DNA from 4 places in the Kitasatospora sp. NPDC047058 genome. Region 1 is predicted to be linked to each of the others. Evidence: riboswitches for the same ligand, from Rfam matches in the RefSeq annotation. Region 1 holds a riboswitch; each other region holds the start of a gene.
What was found. A riboswitch is a leader RNA that binds a small molecule or an ion and turns the genes downstream of it on or off. The one in region 1 is predicted to bind cobalamin.
Positions count from the first base shown of each region.

Region 1 (5,601 bases):
GTTCGGCCGGAATGGCCGCGAGACCGGCGCGCAGCAGGTCCACGGCCTCCTGGGTGCTCGGGACGCGCGGGGAGTGGATGTCCCAGACGCCGGGCCCGACCTCGCGGGGGTAGCCGGCCTCGGCGAGCTCGCCGGCGACCTCCATGTGGGAGCGGGTGGCCTCCAGGGAGATGACGTCCGCGTCGAGGTCGTCGATCGCGGTCATGATGGCGCCGAACTCGGCGTAGCACATGTGGGTGTGGATCTGGGTGTCGGCGCGGACGCCGGAGGTGGCGAGGCGGAACGCCCCGGTGGCCCACGCCAGGTAGGCCGGCCGGCCGGCGGCTCGCAGCGGGAGGGTCTCGCGCAGGGCCGGTTCGTCGACCTGGACGACGGCGGCGCCGGCGGCCTCCAGGTCGGTCACCTCGTCGCGCAGGGCGAGGGCGACCTGGCGGGCGGTGTCGGCGAGCGGCTGGTCGTCGCGGACGAAGGACCAGGCGAGCATGGTGACCGGGCCGGTGAGCATGCCCTTGACCGGGCGGTCGGTGAGGTCCTGGGCGTAGCGGAACCAGTCGACGGTCATCGGGTGCGGGCGGGAGATGTCGCCGGCGAGGACCGGCGGGCGCACGTACCGGGTGCCGTAGGACTGCACCCAGCCGTGCCGGGTGGCGAGGTAGCCGGTGAGCTGCTCGGCGAAGTACTGGACCATGTCGTTGCGTTCGGGCTCGCCGTGCACCAGGACGTCCAGGCCGGCCTTCTCCTGGTAGGCGATGACGTCGCGGACCTCGGCCTCCATCCGTTCCCGGTAGGCGGCGGCGTCGATCCGGCCGGCGGTCAGGTCGGCGCGGGCGACGCGCAGTTCGGTGGTCTGCGGGAAGGAGCCGATGGTGGTGGTCGGCAGCAACGGCAGTCCGAGCCGGGCGTGTTGGGCCTCCGCGCGCTCCGGGTGGGCCTGGGCGCGGCGGGCGTCGTCCGCGGTGACGGCGCCGGTGCGGGCCCGGACGGCCGGGTCACGGGTGATGGGTGAGGTGGCCCGGGAGGCGAGGTCGGCCCGGTTGGCGGCGAGTTCGGCGGTGATGGCGCCGGTGCCCTCGCGCAGGCCGCGGGCGAGCAGGGCGGCCTCGGCGGCCTTCTGCTTGGCGAAGGCCAGCCAGCGGGCGATCTGCGGGTCGACGTCCCGCTCGGCGGTGGCGTCGATCGGCACGTGCAGGAGGGAGCAGGACGGCGCCACGTCGACGCGGTCGGCGAGGCCGAGCAGGGTCGCCAGCGTGGCGAGCGACTTCCCCAGGTCGTTGATCCAGATGTTGCGCCCGTCGACCACACCGGCGACCAGGCGCTTGCCGGGCAGCCCGCCGACGGCGGCCAGGTCGTCGAGGTTGGCGGCGGCGGGCCCGGTGAAGTCCAGCGCCAGGCCCTCGACCGGGGCGTCGGCGAGCACGGGCAGCGCCTCGCCGAGGCGGTCGAAGTAGCTCGCGACCAGGAGCGCGGGCCGGTCGGCGAGGCCGCCCAGCTCGCGGTAGGCGCGGGCGGCGGCGTTCAGCTCGGCGGGGGTGCGGTCCTGCACCAGGGCGGGCTCGTCCAGCTGCACCCAGGTGGCGCCGGCGGCCTTCAGCTCGGCGAGCAGCCGCGCGTAGACGGGCAGCAGCCGGTCCAGGAGGGTGATCGGCCGGAAGTCGGCGGCGACGCCGGGGGCGGGCTTGGCGAGCAGCAGGTAGGTGACCGGGCCGACCAGTACCGGCCGGGCCTCGTGGCCGAGCGCCAGGGCCTCGGCCAGCTCGCCGACCGCCTTGTCCGGGTTCGCGGCGAAGACCGTGTCCGGCCCCAACTCGGGCACCAGGTAGTGGTAGTTGGTGTCGAACCACTTGGTCATCTCCAGCGGCGCGACGTCCTGGGTGCCGCGTGCCATGGCGAAGTAGCCGGCCAGCGGGTCGGCCTCGACCGCGTCCCGGTGGCGGGCCGGGATCGCACCGACGGCGACGGTGGTGTCCAGCACGTGGTCGTAGAGCGAGAAGTCCCCGGTGGGGACCTCCTCGATGCCGGAGTCGGCGAGCTGCTGCCAGTTCCCGCGGCGCAGGTCGGCGGCCGTGGCCAGCAGCGCCCCGGCGGTGACCGTGCCCTTCCAGTACCCCTCGATCGCCTTCTTCAGTTCCCTGCCCCGGCCCTGGCGGGGGTAGCCGTACACGGTGGCCACGGTCGCCGCGGCTGCGGACTTCGCTGTCAAGGGACTCTCCTTCGCGAGCCTGGATCCTCTGGTCCCCGGGGACGGGACGAAGGCGCGAAGGGGTGACGAACCGGACGGACGCCCGCACACGGGGACGGCTCCGCCTGGTATGGTCGCCGACCCGCCCTCGAGGTCACCGGATGGCCGCGCGCGTTCGGTCGCGCACGGGCAGTGGCAGGTCTTCGGACTCGCGGGCACGCCCGCCCTGGATTCCAGGGCGGTCACCTACTGGCCGTCGCTTCCCAGACCCGGCCCGGGCCCAGTGCGTATGACGGCGGTCGTTCCCACTCACCGCTGCGGGGCAGTCCCGGATTCCCACCGGGTTCCCTCTTGCGACGCGCCTGCCTGGCGGGCAGGGCGAACCAGCTGCCAGGCCAGCCTAGAGGAACAATCCCGGCTTCGGGCCGGAGAACCGCTCGAACGTCCGGATGCTGAGACATCGTCGAGGCCGCCGAGCTCCGGGACGAGGCCCGCCGGCGATCGCGTCGGGCGGTGGGCACGCCCTGCCGCCCCGGCGACGGCCGCGCCGGCCCGCAGCGCAGCCGTCAGGGCCGCTTCCCGGACTCCGGGGTCCGCGGCAGCGTTGCACGGATGTCCGCGAGCAGATCGGCGATCCCGCGCCCCGCGGCCAGTCGGGCGCCCGCCGACTCCGCCTGGTCGGCGGGCAGGTGCGCCAGCACCCGCGCGGCCTCACCCAGCAGTTCCTGGCTGCGTCGCAGGTCGAGCCGCATTCGCGCGACCTGGGCCTGTGCCCCGCCCAGCTGACGGCGGGCCGACTCCAGTCCTGCGTGCTGGCCGGGAGTGAGGACGACGACGGCGACGCCGTTCACCGTGGTCGTCCGGGGCTTCTCGCGTTTGGGCACGTGACGGCCTTTCGGTTCAGGTGGACACCGCTTCGGCGGGCCGTACGCCGGTTCCCGGGTCCGCCGGTGCCCCGGGCGCGTCCGGGGTCTCGAACCGCACGGTCGGTTCGAAGTTGGCGCGGCGGGCCGCACGGCGGAAGACGGTGAGCACGGCCGGCCCGACGACGAGGACGGCGGTGAAGGTGGTGACGGCACGGCCGGTGTCCCAGCCGAGCGAGGTGGCCAGGTCGAACAGCAGATAGCGGTGCCACTGCTCGGTGAAGGGCAGGCCCGGCAGGTACGCGATCGAGCTGTTCGGGTCGGTGGAGAACGGCCAGAAGGAGAGGTTGAGCAGGAAGCCGAACAGGTAGCCGGAGAACGCCCCGTAGACGGCCAGCATCGGCACCTCCCAGCGGCGCCGGGCCCGCGGCAGCAGGCCGGCGAGCAGGCCGACGAAGGCGCAGCCGAACATCTGGTACGGCATCCAGGGGCCGACCCCGCCGGTGAGCAGGGCGGAGGCGAAGAGTGAGGTGCAGCCGAGGGTGAAGCCGAAGCCCGGGCCGAAGACCCGGCCGGCCAGGACGAGGACGAAGAACACCGTCTCCACCCCGGCCGTCCCGGCGCCGAGCGGTCGCAGTCCGGCGTTGACGGCGGACAGGACGCCGAGCATGGCGAGCGCCTTGGCGTCGATGCCGCCGGCCGAGATCTCCGCGATGACGACGGCGAGCACCAGGACCAGCAGGGCGCCGAAGATCAGCGGCGGGGCGTAGTTGGAGCCGAACTTTCCGGGGGCGACGACGAACGGCCAGGTGAAGGCGACGAGGCCGATGAAGGCGGCCAGGGCGACGACGACGCGGGCCCGGCCGGGGATCCGGACGGCGGTCATCGGGCGGCCTCCGCGGGTACGAGGGCCTCGGCGACCTGCCGGGTGGTCAGGTAGGGCAGGGGTGCCAGGATCTTGGCGGTCTGCGGGGCGAAGGTGGGCGAGGCGACGATCACCTCGGCGGTGGGACCGTCGGCGACGACCTCGCCCTCGGCCATCACCACGACCCGGTCGGCGGCGGAGGCGACGAACTCGACGTCGTGGGTGGAGACCACGACGGTGCGGCCTTCGGCGGCGAGGGCGTCCACGATGCCCGTGAGCGCCTCCTTGGCCTGGTAGTCGAGCCCGCGGGTCGGTTCGTCCAGCAGCACCACCCGTGGTGCGGCGGCCAGTTGGATCGCCAGGACGAGGGCCAGCTTCTGCCCCTCCGAGAGGTCCCGGGGGTGGCTGCCGTCCGGGATCCCGGGGGCGAGGCGGTCGAGGATCTGCCGCGCGGTCGGCCCGGAGGCCCGATCGGCCTCCAGGTCGCTCTGGGCGAGCTCCTGGGCGACCGTCTCCAGGTAGAGCAGGTCGGTGGGGGTCTGCGGGACGAGACCGACCAGCTGCCGGGCCCGGGCGGCCGGGAGGCGCTTGGGGTCCTCGGCCTTCCCTCCCCCGGCGCCGGTGACCTTCACGCTGCCGCCCTGCCGGGGGCCGGAGCCCTGGAGGGCCCACAGGAGCGAGGACTTGCCCGAGCCGTTGCGGCCCATCAGCGCGGTGACCTCGCCGGCGCGCAGCGACAGGTCGACGTCGCGGACGGCGGCCACCGGCCCGTACCGGACGACCACCCCCCGGGCCTCCAGCACCCGTTCCCCCGCCACCGCTGCCCGGCGCGGCGGAGGAACGGGTACGTCGGTGAGCCGCTCGCGCAGCGGTGCGGCGGCGCGGCGGGCGTCCCGGACGGACAGCGGCAGCGGCCGCCAGTCCGCCAGCCGCCCGAGGCCGACGACGGGCGGCGCGATCGCGGTGTCCCGGAAGACCTCCGCCGGGGGCCCGTGCACGACCGTCCCGTCGCCGGGCAGGTACGCGACGCGGTCGGCGTACTGGACGACGCGTTCCAGGCGGTGCTCGGCGAGCAGGACGGTGACGCCGAGGTCGTGGACGAGCCGGGTGATCGCGGCCAGCACCTCCTCGGCGGCGGTCGGGTCGAGCGCGGAGGTCGGCTCGTCCAGGACCAGGACGCGGGGGTGGGCGGTGAGGACGGATCCGATGGCGACGCGCTGCTGCTGGCCGCCGGAGAGCTCGTACAGGGCGCGGTGGCGCAGGTCGGCCAGGCCCAGCAGGTCCAGGGTCTCCTCGACCCGCTTGCGCATCACCTCCGGAGGGATCGCCAACTGCTCCATGACGTAGGCCAGTTCCTCCTCCACCGTGTCGGTGGTGAAGCCGGCCAGCGGGTCCTGGCCCACCACGCCGACCACGTCGGCGAGTTCGCGCGGCGGGTGGTGCGCGGTGTCCCGGCCGTCCACGGTGACGCGGCCGCGCAGGGTGCCGCCGGTGAAGTGCGGCACGAGGCCGTTGACGGCGCCCAGCAGGGTGGACTTGCCGGCGCCGGTGCGGCCGACCACCAGGCAGAGTTCGCCCTCCGGGATGTGCAGGTCGACGTCGCGCAGGACGGGCGTGGTCTCGCCGTCGTACACCACGCTCACCCGGTCGAATCGGATCACGTGCTCACCTCGGAGGTCGTGCGGTCGGAGCGG
Region 1 is NZ_JBEYVJ010000063.1:2,643-8,243, reverse strand. It holds gene metE (5-methyltetrahydropteroyltriglutamate--homocysteine S-methyltransferase) at 1-2,200, opposite strand, end outside; cobalamin riboswitch at 2,377-2,532, opposite strand; gene ABZ885_RS12945 (hypothetical protein) at 2,746-3,063, opposite strand; gene ABZ885_RS12940 (ECF transporter S component) at 3,080-3,928, opposite strand; gene ABZ885_RS12935 (ATP-binding cassette domain-containing protein) at 3,925-5,568, opposite strand; gene ABZ885_RS12930 (CbiQ family ECF transporter T component) at 5,565-5,601, opposite strand, start outside.

Region 2 (5,601 bases), on a different contig from region 1:
CAACCGCTTCGGCGACGTCCACGGCTACGCCGGCGACCGGCTGCCCGCCCCCGAACTCCCTGCCGTCCCCCTCAAGCCCCGCGGCCGCGTCCGCTGACGCGGGCAAGGCCGGCGGTGCGCCACGCAGCGACAGTGCTGGTCGCAGCCATCGACGAGTGGCTGCGACCAGCACGGTCGCAACAGGCCCCAGCCGGGGAGCCCGTCCGTCACGAAGCCGTCGGCTGTGGGCTCATCGCACGCTCGTACAGCTTCTCCTGCGCCCGCTTGAGCAGTTCGGCGGCCTTCTTCCGCGACGCCTCCTCCGCCTTGTCGAGCGCGCCCGGGTAGTCCGCGGACATCCCCGAGCCCGCGCTGTAGTCGACATCGACCGTCAGGCGCAGATTCCCGTCGCAGAAACCCGACTTGAAGCTCAGTTGGTCGACCGGCCCGGGGATGGTCTCGGTGAGCGGGTGCCGGACCGACGACCGGTAGCCCTGCTGGCCGAGCCCCCCGCCGTCGGTCATCTCGAACTTCCGCGTCTCGGTCGGCTTGGGCCCGCCGATCGGAGACTTCGCGATGTCCGCCTCGACCTCCAGCCAGTGGCAGCCGCGGGCCGTCTCGAAGACCACCGCATCGATGGTCACCCGCCAGTCCTCCGTCGCCGGACCGGCGACGTAGCTGCAGCTGAGCGTCTTGGACGGGTCGTCCGCGATCCCCTCGCTCGTCACCGGTATGGAACTCCTCAGCTGCCCGGGCAGGCCGGGGTCGCCCACCGTCGCGCAGAGGTCGTCGACCGTGCGGTACCAGCCGACCTGTTTCGCCTTGCTGTCACTGCTGTTGCTGTTGCTGTTGCTGTTGTTGCTGCCACCGCCGCCGCCGCAGGCGGTGAGGACCACGAGGCCGGCGGCCACGAGGGCGGCCGCGCCGGTACGGGAGGTTCGATTTCGACTCGTCACGGCGCCAGGCTAGGGCCCGCACTCCGTCGGCAGCCGTCGACGGCCGGAGTCTTGCTTGATCTTTAAGTTCTGGGCTCGAACGGCCTGCCGAGCGTGGTCACTCCTACCGGTGACTGCTGTACAGCGGAGCGCGACGCGCCCAGCGAGACCTCTGGACTTACTAGGACGTCCAACTATATGGTCGACGACAGGTCCGCGGTGTCAGGGAAGCCGGTGTGAGTCCGGCACGGTCCCGCCACTGTGACCGGGGAGTCCGTCCTTGCAGGAGACGGCCACTGGCAGCCAGCCGGGAAGGCCTGAGGGCGTGCGGTGATCCGGGAGTCAGGATACCGGCCGCGGGTGATCCGTGTTTTCCACGAGGATGGAGACGACACGCATGACTCCGGGCTGCTCCCGTTCCGCTGCTCCTGGCTGTCCTGTGCCGACGACCGCCGGGGCCCACCTTTCCTGACGGTTCGTCATGCCACCGTGACGCCGCGGGCCGCACCAACCGCGCGCCCGCCCGTCGGCGGCGGCCTCCATTCCTCCTCTCCCCATCCACGATGAGAGAAGGAACCGATGGTCCGTGAACTGACCCACTTCGTCGCCGGCAAGCGCACCGCCGGGACGTCCGGCCGCTTCGGCGACGTGTACGACCCCAACACCGGCCGGGTGCAGGCCCGGGTGCCGCTGGCCGACCGGGCGGAGGTCGAGGCGGTGATCGCCGATGCCGCGCAGGCCCAGCCCGAGTGGGCCGCCTGGAACCCGCAGCGGCGGGCTCGGGTGCTGCTGCGCTTCCTGCAACTGGTCGAGCAGGAGAAGGAGGAGCTCGCCCGGCTGCTCTCCGCCGAGCACGGCAAGACCGTGGCCGACGCCCACGGCGACCTCCAACGCGGCCTGGAAGTCGTGGAGTTCGCCGCCGGGATCCCGCATCTGCTGAAGGGCGAGTTCACCGACAACGCCGGCACCGGCATCGACGTGTACTCGATGCGCCAGCCGCTCGGCGTCGTCGCGGGCATCACGCCGTTCAACTTCCCCGCGATGATCCCGCTCTGGAAGGCCGCGCCCGCACTGGCCTGCGGCAACGCCTTCGTCCTCAAGCCCTCCGAGCGCGATCCCTCGGTGCCGCTGCGCCTGGCCGAGCTCTTCCTGGAGGCGGGACTGCCGCCGGGCGTCCTCAACGTCGTCAACGGGGACAAGGAAGCCGTCGACACGCTGCTGGAGGACCCGCGGGTGGAGGCGCTCGGTTTCGTCGGCTCGACCCCGATCGCCCAGTACGTCTATGCGACCGCGGCCGCGCACGGCAAGCGCGCGCAGTGCTTCGGCGGCGCGAAGAACCACATGATCGTGATGCCGGACGCCGACCTCGACCAGGCCGCCGACGCCCTGATCGGCGCCGGCTACGGCTCGGCCGGCGAGCGCTGCATGGCCATCTCGGTCGCCGTCCCGGTGGGGGAGGAGACCGCGGACGCCCTGGTGGCGAAGCTGGTCGAGCGGATCGCCGCACTGAAGGTCGGCCGCTCGGACGACCCCGCGGCGGACTTCGGGCCGCTGGTGGGCCGCGACGCCCTGGAGCGGGTCCGCGGCTACCTGGACCTCGGGGTCCGGGAGGGCGCCGAACTCGTCGTCGACGGACGGGACTTCCGGCTGGAGGGGCACGAGGACGGCTACTTCCTCGGCGCCTCGCTGTTCGACCGGGTCACCCCGGACATGCGGATCCACCGGGAGGAGATCTTCGGCCCGGTCCTCACGGTCGTCCGCGCCGCCGACTACGAGGAGGCGCTGCGGCTGCCCAGCGAGCACGAGTTCGGCAACGGCGTGGCCATCTACACCCGGGACGGCGACACCGCCCGCGACTTCGCCCGCCGGGTCAACACCGGCATGGTCGGCGTCAACGTGCCCATCCCGGTGCCGATCGCCTACCACACCTTCGGCGGCTGGAAGCGCTCCGCCTTCGGCGACCTCAACCAGCACGGCCCGGACTCGATCCGCTTCTACACCCGCACCCGCACCGTCACCTCGCGCTGGCCTTCCGGGGTCAAAGAGGGCGCGAGCTTCACCATGCCGACGATGGGATGAGCGCCGTGCACGATCTCACCGAGGACCAGCGGGCCATCGCGGAGACGACCCGGGCCTTCGCCGACGAGTACCTGGCGCCGAACGCCGTCGAGTGGGACCAGGCCAAGCACTTCCCCGTGGACGTGCTGCGCAAGGCGGCGGGCGTCGGCCTGGCCGGCGTCTACGTGCGCGAGGACGCCGGCGGCTCCGGACTCTCCCGGCTGGAGGGGGTGGTGGCCTTCGAGGCGCTCGCGACCGGCTGCCCGTCGATCGCCGCCTACCTGTCCATCCACAACATGGTCGGCTGGATGATCGACCGCTACGGCAGCGCCGGGCAGCGCTCGCGCTGGCTGCCCGGCCTCTGCACGGCCGAGCACCTGGGCAGCTACTGCCTGACCGAACCCGGCGCCGGCTCCGACGCGGCGGCGATCGCCACCCGGGCCGTCCGGGACGGCGGCCACTGGGTGCTGGACGGCGTCAAGCAGTTCATCTCCGGGGCGGGTGACTTCCGGATCTACGTGGTGATGGCCCGCACCGGTGGACCGGGGGCCGGCGGGGTCTCCGCCTTCGTCGTCGAGCGCGACGACCCCGGCGTCTCCTTCGGGCCGAACGAGAAGAAGATGGGCTGGAACGCCCAGCCCACCCGGCAGGTGCTGCTGGACGGCGTCCGCCTGCCCGCCGACCGCCTGCTCGGCGCGGAGGGCGAGGGCTTCCGGATCGCCATGAGCGGGCTGAACGGCGGCCGGCTCGGCATCGCCGCCTGCTCGCTCGGCGGCGCGCAGGCCGCGCTGGAACGCGCCACCGGCTACCTCGCGGACCGCGAGGCGTTCGGCGCACGCCTCCTGCACGCCCAGGCCCTGCAGTTCCGGCTGGCCGACATGGCGACGGAGCTGGAGGCGGCCCGGGCGCTGCTGTGGCGGGCGGCCGCCGCCCTGGACCGGGGCGACCCCCGGGCGCCGCAGCTGTGCGCGATGGCCAAGCGCTACGCCACCGACACCGGCTTCGAGGTGGCCAACCAGGCCCTCCAACTGCACGGCGGCTACGGCTACCTGGCCGAGTACGGCATCGAGAAGATCGTCCGCGACCTGCGGGTGCACCAGATCCTGGAAGGGACCAACGAGATCATGCGCGTCATCGTCGCCCGCGGCCTGACCGGAGCCGCGTGATGGCCGGCAACGACCCCGGGGAGGTCGTCCTCCGGCGCGAGGGCCGGGCCGGCTTCGTCGTCCTCAACCGGCCCGCGGCCCTGAACGCCCTCACCCACACCATGGTGCAGCGCATCGCGGAGGCCCTGGACACCTGGGAGCAGGACGACCGGGTCGAGTCCGTCGTCATCACGGGGGCCGGGGACCGCGCCTTCTGCGCCGGCGGCGACATCGTCGCCATCCACCGCGCCGCCACCGGCGGGGACCCGGGCGCGGTCGAGGAGTTCTGGCGCGACGAGTACCGCCTCAACGCCCGGATCGCCCGCTACTCCAAGCCGTACGTGGCCGTCATGAACGGCATCGTGATGGGCGGCGGTGTCGGCGTCTCGGCCCACGGCAGCGTCCGGATCGTCACGGAGACCACGCGCATCGCCATGCCGGAGGCGGGGATCGGCTTCGTGCCCGATGTCGGCGGCACGTACCTGCTCGCCCTGGCGCCGGGCGAGCTGGGCACCCACCTCGCCCTCACCGCCGGATCGGCCGGTGCCGCGGACGCGCTGCTGTGCGGGCTCGCCGACCACTTCCTGCCCTCCGAACGAGTGCCGGCGCTGCTCGACGACCTCGCCCGGCTGCCCGTGCACGACGCCCTCGAACGGCACGTCGGACCCGCTCCGGCCGGTGCGCTGGCCGGGCAGCGGGCGTGGATCGACAGCTGCTACGCGGCCGGCACCGTGGAGGAGATCCTCGACCGGCTGCGGGACAGCGGGGAGCCCGAGGCGAAGAAGGCCGCCGACCGGATCACCGCCAACTCCCCGACCGCGGTGAAGGCCACGCTGACGGCCCTGCGCCGGGCCCGCGCGCTCGGCCCGTTGGAGGCCGTGCTCGACCAGGAGTACCGCACCTCGTGTGCGGCGCTCTCCACCCCGGACCTCGCCGAGGGGATCCGGGCGCAGGTGATCGACAAGGACCGCTCGCCGCGGTGGAGCCCGGCCACCCTGGGCGCCGTCGAGCCCGCCGCCGTGGCCCGGTACTTCGCCCCGCGCGGCGAGCGCGAGCTCGGCCTCGCCGCCACCACCACATCCCTGGAGCGCTGGTGACCCACAGCATCGGATTCATCGGACTGGGCAACATGGGCGGCCCGATGGCCGCCAATCTCGTCAAGGCCGGCCACCGGGTGACCGGCTTCGACCTCGCGGCGGACGCCCGTGAACGGGCGGCGGGGCACGGGATCGCCGTCGCCGCGTCCGCGGAGCAGGCGGCGGCCGGGGCCGAGGTGGTCGTCACCATGCTGCCCACCGGGCGGCATGTGCTCGACGCCTACGCGGGCCTGACCGCCGCCGCGCGCGGGGCGCTGTTCGTGGACTGCTCCACCATCGCCGTCGGGGATGCCCGGATCGCCGCCGACCTGGCCCGCACGGCCGGGCACCGGGTCGTCGACGCGCCCGTCTCCGGCGGTGTGCCCGGCGCCGAGGCCGCGAGCCTGA
Region 2 is NZ_JBEYVJ010000352.1:61-5,661, forward strand. It holds partial or broken gene ABZ885_RS32485 (pirin family protein) at 1-97, shown strand, start outside; gene ABZ885_RS32490 (hypothetical protein) at 207-935, opposite strand; cobalamin riboswitch at 1,097-1,288, shown strand; gene ABZ885_RS32495 (CoA-acylating methylmalonate-semialdehyde dehydrogenase) at 1,494-2,993, shown strand; gene ABZ885_RS32500 (acyl-CoA dehydrogenase family protein) at 2,990-4,138, shown strand; gene ABZ885_RS32505 (enoyl-CoA hydratase/isomerase family protein) at 4,138-5,214, shown strand; gene mmsB (3-hydroxyisobutyrate dehydrogenase) at 5,211-5,601, shown strand, end outside.
Region 2: another riboswitch for cobalamin. It lies ahead of ABZ885_RS32495 (CoA-acylating methylmalonate-semialdehyde dehydrogenase); the one in region 1 lies ahead of metE (5-methyltetrahydropteroyltriglutamate--homocysteine S-methyltransferase).

Region 3 (5,601 bases), on a different contig from region 1:
GCAGGTCGGCCATGCCGACGATCGCGGTGAACGGGTAGCGGACGTCACTCATGATTCTCCAAGGGGGCCCCGGGCGGCAGGAACGGCAGCGATCCGGCCGCCGGCACCCCGCCCTCGATCAGCTTCCACAGCGCGTCGGTGTCCGCGTGCTCCTCGACCAGGTCGCCCAGCCGGTCCAGCCGGGCCTCGCGCGCCGCGGCGAACGAGGTGTCCGGCGCGGGCACGAACGCCCGGCCCGCCAGCCGCGCCACCTCGCGCAGCAGTTCGCGCCGGAACCCGTCGTTCTCCAGCGCGCCGTGCCAGGTCGTGCCCCACACGGCCCCCACCCGGCAGCCGTCCAGGAAGGCCTCGCCGCCCTCGACCGTCACCACCCCGTGGTGGATCTCGTACCCCTCGACCCGCTGCCCGAAGGCCTCGCCGACCGGCCGGGCGAGCACCTTCGCGGCGCCGAACCGGACGTGCGCCGGCAGCAGGCCGAGGCCCTCGACGGCCCCCGCCTTCGACTCGACCTCGTCCACGATCGTGTGCGCCAGCATCTGGTAGCCGCCGCAGACCCCGAGCACCGGCCGCCCGGCCGCCGCCCGCGCCTTCAGCGCCGGCTCCAGGCCGCGCTCGCGCAGCCAGGCCAGGTCGGCGACGGTGGCCCGGGTGCCGGGCAGCACCACCAGGTCGGCGTCGGCCAGCTCCTCGGGCCGGGTGGCCCAGCGGACCAGCACGCCCGGCTCCTGGGCCAGCGCGTCCAGGTCGGTGAAGTTGGAGAGCCGGGGGAAGCGCACCACGGCCACCCGCAGCACGTCCGCGCCGAGCGGTCCGCGCCCGGCGGTGCGGTCGACCACCGTGGACAGGTCGAGCGAGTCCTCGGCGTCCAGCCAGAGGTCCGGCAGCATCGGCAGGGTGCCCAGCACCGGACGGCCGGTCAGCTCGTGCAGCATGTCGAGGCCGGGGGCGAGCAGCCGGGCGTCGCCGCGGAACTTGTTGACGAACCAGCCGGCCACGTGCCGCTGGTCCTCCGCCGAGAGCAGCGCCAGCGTCCCGTACATCGCCGCGAACACCCCGCCGCGGTCGATGTCCCCGACCACCACGACCGGCAGGCCGGCGGCGGTGGCCAGGCCCATGTTGGCGATGTCCCGGTCCCGCAGGTTGATCTCGGCGGGCGAGCCGGCGCCCTCGCAGACCACCACGTCGTAGCGGCGGCGCAGGTCGGCCAGGCACTCCAGGGCGCGCTCCAGCAGGACGGGCTTGCGCTCGCGGTAGTCCAGCGCGCCCACCTCGGCGACCGGCCGGCCGAGCAGCACCACCTGGCTGCGGCCGTCCGCGCCCGGCTTGAGCAGCACCGGGTTCATCGCCGCCTCGGGCTCCACCTTGGCGGCCTGCGCCTGCATCGCCTGGGCCCGGCCGATCTCGGCGCCGTCGGCGGTGACGAAGGAGTTCAGCGACATGTTCTGCGCCTTGAACGGCGCGACGCCGACGCCCTGCCGGGCCAGCCAGCGGCAGATGCCGGCCGTGACCACGCTCTTGCCCGCGTCCGAGGTCGTCCCGGCGACCAGCAGCGCGTTGCTCATGACCCCACCTCTCCCTCGGCCGCCGGCCGGGGGTGCCCCCACGGTCCGGCAGGGGCGGTCGCGCGTGCGCACCCCTCGACGATCCTTCCCCGGCCCCCGGCCGTGGGTGCCACCGTGCTGCGCACGCTCATGCCCTTCTCCCGCCCAGGGCCGCCCGGAGCAGCAGGTGCCCGGCGACCGTCGTACCCAGCGCCAGCGCGCTCACCCGCCGGGAGAGCACACAGGCCCGCTCGATGTCGTCCACCCCGACCGGCCGCAGCCCCTCGCCCAGCACCGGCCGGTGCTCGACCCTGGCGCCGTACCGCAGGGTCCCGCCGAGGCGGACGCCGACCGCGCCGGCGAAGGCCGACTCGGCCTGGCCCGCGTTCGGGCTGGGGTGCGCGGAGCCGTCCCGCCGCCAGACCCGCCAGGCGGTGGCGGGCTCCGGCGCGGCGGCCACCGTGAGCAGCGCGGTCAGCCGCGCGCCCGGCCAGCCGGCCACGTCGTCCAGCCGGGCCGAGGCCCAGCCGAACCGGGCGTACCGCGGCGAACGGTGACCGACCATCGCGTCCAGGGTGTTGACCGCGCGGAACGCCAGCAGGCCCGGCGTACCGGCGAGCCCGCCCCAGACCAGCGCGTTCACCACCGCGTCGGCGGTGTTCTCGGCGACCGACTCGACCACCGCGCGGGCCAGCTGCTGCTCGTCCAGGGCGCTCGGGTCGCGTCCGCACAGGTGCGGCAGCCGTTCCCGGGCCGCCGTCAGGTCGCCCGCGGTGAGCGAGCGGCCGATGGTCCGGGCCTCCCGGGTCAGCGAGGTGCCGCCGAGCACCGTCCAGGTCGCGGCGGCGGCCAGCGCGGCCCGCGCGAGCGGGCGGCGGCCCAGCAGCCGGTCGGCGACGACCGCGCCGGCCGCGACGGTGCCCACGCAGAGCGCGGTGTAGGCGGTGCCGGCGGCCCGGTCGTCGCGCCAGATCCGCCGCTCCAGCCGGCCGGCCGCGCTGCCGAAGACGGCCACCGGGTGGCCGCGGCGCGGGTCGGCGTACCGGGCGTCGGCGAGGTAGCCCGCGACGGCGCCCACCGCGAAGGCGGCGGCGCGGGTCAGCGGACGCACGACGGGCAGCAGAGGGCTCGGCGGGGCGGGGCAGCCTGCATGGCGTGCGTGTCCTCACTCAGGGTCCGCGCCCTGGATCGACGTACCGGGGGCGAGAGTCTCCTGGCTTCCGGGTCGGACGCACCCCGGGCCTTCCGGCGGCTTCTGACGGCCTGCCGTGAGGGTCCCTCCTGCCCGTCGGCGGGCGAGGAAGGGATCCGGACGTGCTCCCCGGTGACAGTGGCGGGACCGCGCCGGACTCGCACCGGCTTCCTCTGCATGCCTCCGTATTGGCTGAAGGATCCCATCACGCGCCCGGAGCAGGAGTCAACCAAGGTCACGGAGGGGTTCATCACACGCGCCGCGCGCCGGTCGGGCCGTCGCTATCTCTGATCACGACCCCCCGCAGGGGCATGACAGCCTGTGCGATCGTCCAGCGGCCTGTAGACCCCTAGAGTCGCGCTTCGTGCGTTCGGCGGCTGGGGGGCCGGAGCGCCGACGCCTACCGTCGGGTGCCATGCGACGCAGACAGCCACCTGCCGTGCCCCCGGTGCCCTTCTCGCCCGCGGCCGCCCGCGCGCACCGCGCCGGGCTGGGGCTGACCCCGGAACAGGTGGCCGAGGGCATGGCCGCCCACGGGGTCCGGCTGCTGCCCGCCCACGTGCTCGGCTGGGAGAGCGGCGAGCTGCGCCCGACCGAGGAGGAGTTCATCGCGCTGGCCCGCGCGCTCTGGTGTCCGGCCGCCCAGCTGATGGGCGTCCGCCCGGCCGGGCTGCGGGACTTCCGGGTGGCCCGCGAGCTCGGCCAGGAGACCGCGGCCCGCCGGATCGGCATCGGGCTGCGGCACTACCAGGAGGCCGAGGCCACCGGCCGCTGGGACGGCGACGGGGAGCAGACGTACGCGCTGGCCCGGGTGCTCGGCCTGACGCTGCGCGAACTGGTCGCGGTGACCGGCCGCGGGGGCGAGCTCGACCAGCGGCTGCGGCAGTGCGTGGACGGCCGCTGGCAGGCGCACGTCCGGGCCATCGCGCGGATCGTGCCGGTGCCCGAGCAGGACCTCGCGCCCGTCCTGACGGTGCTGCAGAACGAGTACCAGGTCTCCTCGCACTGGGGCGCCGGCAGCTGGGGCTCGCCGGCCCCGGCGGCGCGCGAGCCGGAGAGGCCGCTGGGCGAGCGGTTCTGGGAGCTGCTGGAGCCGCTGGAGACCGACATCCCGGCGTGAGCGGCCCGGCCCCCGGCCATCCTCCTTGCGCGTGGCCCCCGCCCGTACTCCCGCCCGTACTCCCGGCCGTCCTCCTTCCGCGTCCCCCCGTCCGCACTCCCCGTCCGCGCCGCGCCCGTGGCCCGGCCCTGCGCCCCGTCCCGGGCATGCCCCGGACGGCCGTGTCCGGTGGCCGGACGGCGCCGCCGCGAGTGGACTGGTGGGCACACTGCCCAGTCCGCGACCAACAGAGCGGGGAGCGATATGCGTTGGGGAACCGCAGCCGCCGTTGCGGCCGCCGCCGTCGGCACCGGGGTCGCCGTGCTGGTCATCGGCCGCCGGGCCTCCGAGCGGCTCGTCCGCCCCACGGCGGCGCCGGAGCGGGCCGCCGGCCCCGTCCTGGTGCAGAGCCTCGCCACCGGGCGCGTCACCTTCACCCGCACGCCGGAGAGCAGCCGCCCCGGCCGCTGGGCCGTCGAGTGGGGCGGGGACGGCCACGCGGTGGTCGACGAGGTGCTGCGCAGCGACGAGCAGGGCGTCACCCGGCGGCTGGTCCGCGCCGACCGCGGCGTCCTGAAGGCCGGCACCGAGGTCCGCTTCACCCCCCGGGTGTACCTCGGCGACCCGACCTCGGCGCTCGGCCTGCCGTTCAGCGAGACCGCCGCCGAGGGCGAGCTGGGCGCCCTCCCCGCCTGGTACCTCGACGGCAAGCGCGGCGCCTGGGTCATCCTGGTCCACGGCAGCGGTGCCGACCGGCAGCAGACCCTCCCGGTGCTCCCGCTGCTGGACCGGCTCAGCCTGCCCGTCCTCTCCGTCACCTACCGCGGCGACGAGGGCGCGCCGCCCTCCCCGGACGGCCTCGGGCACTTCGGCGAGACCGAGTGGCGGGACGTCGAGGCGGCCGTCCGGCTGGCCCTGGACGCCGGCGCCGGGCGGGTCATCCTCTACGGCTGGTCGCTCGGCGCCACCATCGCCCTGCACACCGCGGCCCGCTCGGCCTGGTCCTCCTCCATCGCCAGCCTGATCCTGGACTCGCCCGTCCTCGACCTGCCGGCCACCGCCCGCCGGGACGCCGCCCGGGCCGGCTACCGGGGCGCCGCCGCCGAGCTCGGTGCGCTCGCGGCGGAGGGCCGCACCGGCGTCGACCTGGCCGACTTCGCCCGGATCGCCGACGGCACCGACCTGCGGGTGCCCACCCTCGTCCTGCACGGCCCGGACGACCCGGTCGCCCCGTGGCGGGCCGCCGGCCGGCTCGCCGGGCGCCGCCCCGACGTGGTCAGCCTCCAGGCCGTCCCCGGCGGCGACCACGCCGCCCTCTGGAACGCCGACCCGGCCCACTACGAGGAGCTCCTGCGCCGCTGGCTCACCCCGCACCTCTGAGCCCGGCCCCCGGGGTCGGGGGCCGGGCAGGGGCGAAGCTGACGTGGTCGCGCCAAACAGATCCGGCCAGGCGGTTTGCCTCTGTTGCCCGATTGTTGCCCGATCTTGTGAACCCCCCGCGCCCGCCGCCCGGCGCCGAGGGCGAACCGGATGTGACAGAAGGCCGGTACAAGGGGAAGACTGCTCGACGTGACGTCTCGGAACCCGCGCGACCGTGATGCCCCGCTCCCGCCGACGATCGGCTCCGGTGCGACGGTGACCCGTCTCCCCGGCACGGCCCACCGCCCCGCCGGCGCCCGGCCGGGCGGCTCCGGCGTACCCCGCCGACGGGGCCCCGTACCCGCCCCCGGCCGCGGCCGGGTCCCGGTGCCGGAGGGCTTCCCCGCACC
Region 3 is NZ_JBEYVJ010000077.1:6,960-12,560, forward strand. It holds gene ABZ885_RS14915 (putative cobaltochelatase) at 1-52, opposite strand, end outside; gene ABZ885_RS14920 (cobyric acid synthase) at 45-1,562, opposite strand; gene ABZ885_RS14925 (cobalamin biosynthesis protein) at 1,690-2,652, opposite strand; cobalamin riboswitch at 2,727-2,963, opposite strand; gene ABZ885_RS14930 (transcriptional regulator) at 3,149-3,853, shown strand; gene ABZ885_RS14935 (alpha/beta hydrolase) at 4,097-5,212, shown strand; gene ABZ885_RS14940 (hypothetical protein) at 5,402-5,601, shown strand, end outside.
Region 3: another riboswitch for cobalamin. It lies ahead of ABZ885_RS14925 (cobalamin biosynthesis protein); the one in region 1 lies ahead of metE (5-methyltetrahydropteroyltriglutamate--homocysteine S-methyltransferase).

Region 4 (5,601 bases), on a different contig from region 1:
GGTCCAGGTGTTCTTGATCGCGTCCCGGTACCGGTCGTAGAACGACGGGTAGCGCATCGGGCGCAGGGTCAGCTCGAAGCCGGGGTCGAGCAGCATCTTGCGGTCGTCGGGGGTGCTCACTGGCAGGCCTCGCAGGACTCGGGGTTCTCCAGGGAGCAGGCGATGGCGTCCTGCTCGGCCTGGGTCATGGTCGGGGTGCCCACGCTGACCGGGTTGGCCGGCTGCGGCGCGGCCGTGCGGGCGGTGCCGGACGCGGCCTGCGCGATCCGGGTCGCCGGGCGCGAGCGCAGGTAGTAGGTGGTCTTCAGACCGACCTTCCACGCGTACGCGTACATCGAGCTGAGCTTGCCGATGGTGGGCGCGGCCATGAAGAGGTTCAGCGACTGGCTCTGGTCCAGGTACGGCATGCGCGCCGCGGCCAGGTCGATCAGCGCGCGCTGCGGCAGCTCCCAGGCGGTGCGGTACAGCGAGCGCACCTCGGCCGGCAGCCAGTTGAGCTCCTGCACCGAGCCGTTCGAGTCGCGCAGCGCGTCCCGGGTCTGCTGGTCCCAGACGCCGAGCTCCTTGAGCTCGCGCACCAGGTAGGGGTTCACCTGGAGGAACTCGCCCGACAGCGTCTCGCGCTTGAACAGGTTGGACACCTGCGGCTCGATGCACTCGTACACGCCGGCGATCGAGGCGATCGTCGCGGTCGGGGCGATGGCCAGCAGCAGCGAGTTGCGCAGGCCGGTCTCGGCGATCCGCGCACGCAGCGCCGTCCAGCGGTCGGCCCACTGCGGGGCGGCCGTCGGGAAGTGGTCGATGTGCAGCTCGCCGCGGGCGGCGCGGGTCTCGCCGTACGCCTCGTGGCGGCCCAGCTGCTCGGCCAGGTCGGCGGAGCGCTCGTACGCGGTGAGCATGATGCGCTCGGCGATCAGGGTGGAGAGGGTCTTCGCCTCGGCGGAGTCGAAGTCGATCCGCAGCTGGAAGAAGACGTCCTGGAGGCCCATCACGCCCAGGCCCACCGGGCGCCAGCGCGAGTTGGACGTCCCGGCCTCGACGGTCGGGTAGAAGTTGATGTCCACCACGCGGTCGAGGAAGGTGACGGCGGTGCGCACGGTGGCGTCCAGCCGCTCCCAGTCCATCGCGCCGATCAGGTCGGCGGCCGACGCGCCCTCGGCCACGTGGGCGCCGAGGTTGACCGAGCCGAGGTTGCAGACGGCGGTCTCGGAGTCGTCCGTGACCTCCAGGATCTCGGTGCAGAGGTTGGAGCTGTGCACCGTCCGGCCGGGCAGCGCGGTCTGGTTGGCGGCGCGGTTGGAGGCGTCCTTGAAGGTCATCCAGCCGTTGCCGGTCTGCGCCAGGGTGCGCATCATCCGGGCGTACAGGGTCTGCGCGGGGATGGTGCGGACGGCCTTGCCGGCCAGCTCGGCCTTGCGGTACGCCTCGTCGAAGTCGGCGCCCCAGAGGTCGACCAGCTCGGGCACGTCGGCCGGGGAGAACAGCGACCAGTCCTCGTTGGCGTTGACCCGGCGCATGAACTCGTCCGGGATCCAGTGCGCCAGGTTGAGGTTGTGGGTGCGCCGCGCCTCCTCGCCGGTGTTGTCGCGCAGCTCCAGGAACTCCTCGATGTCCGCGTGCCAGGTCTCCAGGTAGACGCAGGCCGCGCCCTTGCGGCGGCCGCCCTGGTTGACGGCGGCGACCGAGGAGTCGAGGGTGCGCAGGAACGGGACGATGCCGTTCGACTTGCCGTTGGTGCCCCGGATCAGGCTGCCGCGGGACCGGATCCGCGAGTAGGAGAGGCCGATGCCGCCGGCGTGCTTGGAGAGGCGGGCGATCTGGGCGTACCGGGAGTAGATCGAGTCCAGGTTGTCCAGCGGCGAGTCGAGCAGGTAGCAGCTCGACATCTGCGGGTGCCGGGTGCCGGAGTTGAACAGGGTCGGCGAGGAGGTCAGGTACTCCAGCCGGCTCATCAGGCGGTACAGCTCCGCCACCTCGCGCACCGACTGCTCGTTGTCGCCGACCGCCAGGCCACAGGCGACACGGAGCAGGAAGTGCTGCGGGGTCTCGACCACCATGCGGGTGATCGGGTGGCGCAGCAGGTAGCGGGACTGCACGGTGCGCAGGCCGAAGTACTCGAAGCGGTCGTCGCCCTGCGGGTCGATGAGCGCGTCCAGCGCGGCGGCGTGCTTCGCGACGAAGGCGGCGGTGGTGTCGCCGATCAGGCCCTCGGCGTGGCCGACGGCGATCGAGGCGGAGAAGGAGACCGAGCCCTGGCTGTTCGCCTCGTCGACGATCTCCAGCGCGAGCAGGCGGGCGGCCAGCTTCGAGTACTGCGGGTCCTCGGCGATCATCGACGCTGCGGCGTCCACGGCCAGCCCGCGCAGCTCGGCGAAGTCCGAACCGGCGTGGCGGCCGCGCAGCGCGGCGGCGGCGACATGGCCGGGGTCCACCTGCGGCAGGTCGACACTGCGGTCGGTCAGCAGCCGGAGCAGCGCGCCGCCCGGGTCGGAGACCGTCGGGGCGGCGGGGGAACCCTGGGCGGGCAGGGTGGCTGAGGCAGCGGTGGTCAAGGCGCTCTCTCCTGGCGGCGATCGGCGGCGGTGGATCGGGGTACCGGGCCGTTCGGGGCAGGGGAGCACAGCGCGAGGGCCGGACGGCGTCGCGTGACGGTGTCATCCCCGGCCCGCCCGCGAGGCCCGGAAGTACTGCTCGTGCTGCAGGCCTCTGCGGGGAGGCCGGAAGGCACGCCGTCGGCAGGTACTCGGACTCGCGGGCTCTGGTCGGAGCCGCCCGCACACCGCTGCGGGGCAGTCCCGGACTCGCACCGGGTTCCCCTGCGTCGACAGCAGGAGTGAGCATACATCTAGTGGTGTCCGCTCGATGCGACACCACATGTTGTGCAGCGCCGCGTGTTGGCGTGATGACCGGTGGTACCGGGGGAAGGGCCGTGGCGGGGCCTGGGAGGGGCCGTGGCGGGGCCGTGACGACCGCCACTGCAGGACCCGGCCGGGGGCCGGCGGCGGGGCCGCGCGAGGTCGCGACGGGGCCGCGGATGGCCCGCGGGTGTCCGGATTGGGAAACGGAATGGTCACCGGGCGGAGCCGCCGTCAGGCGCATGCCCTACGATCTCGGCTCATGAGGGAGCGGAGCGAGGGGGACGCATGAGCGACGGAACGGGAGCGCCCGGACAGGCACCGCAGGGGCAGCCGCCGGCCGCGCCGGTGCCTCCTGCGCCGTACCCCGGCGCGCAGCCGGTGCCACCGGCACCGGGCGGGTTCGGACCGCCGCCCGCCTCGTACGGGCCGCCGGTGCCGTCGCAGCAGCCGGTGGTTCCGCCGGTTCCTGCCGTGCCGCAGCCGCCCGCGCCGCAGCCGGTGCCACAGCCTGTCCAGCCGCAGCCGGTGCCGCCGCAGCAGGTCCAGCCTCCGGTGCAGCCGCAGCCGCAGCCTGTCCAGCCGCAGCCCGTGCCGCCGCAGCAGGTCCAGCCTCCGGTGCAGCCGCAGCAGCCCGTGCAGCCCCAGCCGATGCAGCCCCAGCCCGTGCCGCCGCAGCAGCCGATGCAGCCGCAGCCGCCCGCCCAGGCGATGCCGCCGCAGCAGCAGTGGCAGCCGCAGCCCCAGCCCCAGCCCGTCCAGCCGCAGCACAACGCCCAGCCGGACTGGGCGGCCATGGCCGACCGCAACGAGGCCGAGGCCAAGCGCAAGGGCCGGATGAAGATCATCGTCGCGGCCGTCGCCGTCGTCGTGGTCGGCGGCCTGATCGCCGGCGGTCTGATGCTCATGAAGAAGGACGACGGCGGCAAGAAGACCGTCGCCGAGCCGACCCCGACCGCCACCGCGACCACCCCGGCGTCGTCGCCCTCCGGCAAGGCGTCCGCGAGCGGCAGCCCGAGCGCCGCGCCCGAGGACCCGTCGAAGGCGCTCTGGGAGGCCACCACCGACCCGGCGCCGCAGGACGCGGCCGCGCTGTTCTCGGCGCTCACCGTGACCGTCAACGGCGCCACCTGGAACCGGACCGTGGTCTCGCTCGACTCGCCCTGCTGGGACGGCAACTCCACGGTCGGCGGCCTCGGCAAGATCCTCGGCGACCAGGGCTGCCGCCAGGTGCTCCGGGCCACGTACGTCTCGGGCGACAGCGCGGTGACGGTCGGCGTCGCGGTCTTCGACCACAAGCAGCAGGCCGAGACCTCGATGAAGAGCTACGTCGGCCACCTGAAGGGCGCCGCCGCCCCGGGCTCGCCGGCCTTCTGCGCCACGCCCGGCTGCACCAACACCAAGGCCACCCTGGGCCGGTACGCGTACTTCACCGTCGAGGGCTCCGCCAAGGGCGGCAACACCGCGGACGCCACCGCCACCGCGGCGGCCCCGGGCTTCGGCGAGCACGTGAAGAACCAGCTGCTCCAGCGCGCCAAGTCCGCCGCCCCGGCCGCCACCCCCGCGGGCTGACGCCCGCGCCGGACCCGCAGCGCACGCGCCCCGGCCGGGAAACCGCCGGGGCGCGCCCGTTCGCCCGGGTGCGGGGAGTGTGGCAGGCTCACCGCCAGTCAGTCGTACGTGTGTTCCGGTCGTGACGGCGCAGGCCGGTGCCGGTCAGCTTCCGGAGGAATCGTCCGTGGCCCTGCCCAGAGCGCTGCGCGCCAAGCCTGCCGTGCTGGCCGCGGCCGGTGCGGTCCTGGCCGCCGGGGCGGTCGTCCTGGCCGGCCACGACGGCCGCGCCGAGGACGAGCCCGCGCCCGGGCCCACCGCCCGCAGCGAACTCACCCTCAACGGCGCCGGCCGGACCCTGCCGCCCGAGGTCGGCCGCGAACTGCTGGCACGCGACCCGAAGGCCTCCCCGAACGCCCGGGCCGTCCAGCAGCTCCTCGCCGACCTGGAGCGCGAGGCCCGGGCCGGCCGCTCCGGCGGCACGGTGATCGGCCAGCACGTCGAGGCGCACAACGAGCGCTACAACCCCCAGTACGGCGACTACCCCGGGGCCAAGCAGGTCGGCTACTACTACAAGAAGGCCGCCGACATCACCGGCAGGCTGCCCGGCTTCGTGGAGACCGACCTCGGTCCCGGGTACGGCCAGAACGGCTGGGGCGTCGGCAACCCGCGCTCGTACTCGCAGGGCCGCTGGCCGGCCTGCGCGACCGGCTGGCAGTACACCGACGACGCCGTCGACCTGATGACCGCCGTCTGGTCCGGCCACCCGCGCGCCGAGGACGGCAGCTACGGCGCGTCCGGCGTCCAGAAGAACTGCGACGGCACCACCACCGAGCTGCCCGACAACGGCGGTGCCCCGGCCGGCCTGGTCGGGATGTCCTTCCACGAGCCGTACCCGGGCTCGGACGTGAAGTCCTTCGACCGGGTGCTCTGCTCCTCCTCGCCCGCCGCCAAGGACCCGGCCTGGTTCGGCCGCGTCGTGGACAGCGCGGGCGACACCCCCGAGTACCGCGCCCTGCTCACGGACCTGTCCTACCTGGCCGACCACCTGGAGTACCTGGCCGCGCACGACGTCCCGGTGCTGCTGCGCCCGTACCACGAGATGAACGCGGCCGACTGCGCCCGCGGCTTCTGGTGGTCCGGCCGCAAGCCGGCCGAGTACCAGGCGCTCTGGCGGATCACCTACCACTACCTG
Region 4 is NZ_JBEYVJ010000071.1:11,463-17,063, forward strand. It holds gene ABZ885_RS14140 (ribonucleotide-diphosphate reductase subunit beta) at 1-96, opposite strand, end outside; gene ABZ885_RS14145 (ribonucleoside-diphosphate reductase subunit alpha) at 117-2,528, opposite strand; cobalamin riboswitch at 2,717-2,858, opposite strand; gene ABZ885_RS14150 (hypothetical protein) at 3,357-4,427, shown strand; gene ABZ885_RS14155 (glycosyl hydrolase) at 4,594-5,601, shown strand, end outside.
Region 4: another riboswitch for cobalamin. It lies ahead of ABZ885_RS14145 (ribonucleoside-diphosphate reductase subunit alpha); the one in region 1 lies ahead of metE (5-methyltetrahydropteroyltriglutamate--homocysteine S-methyltransferase).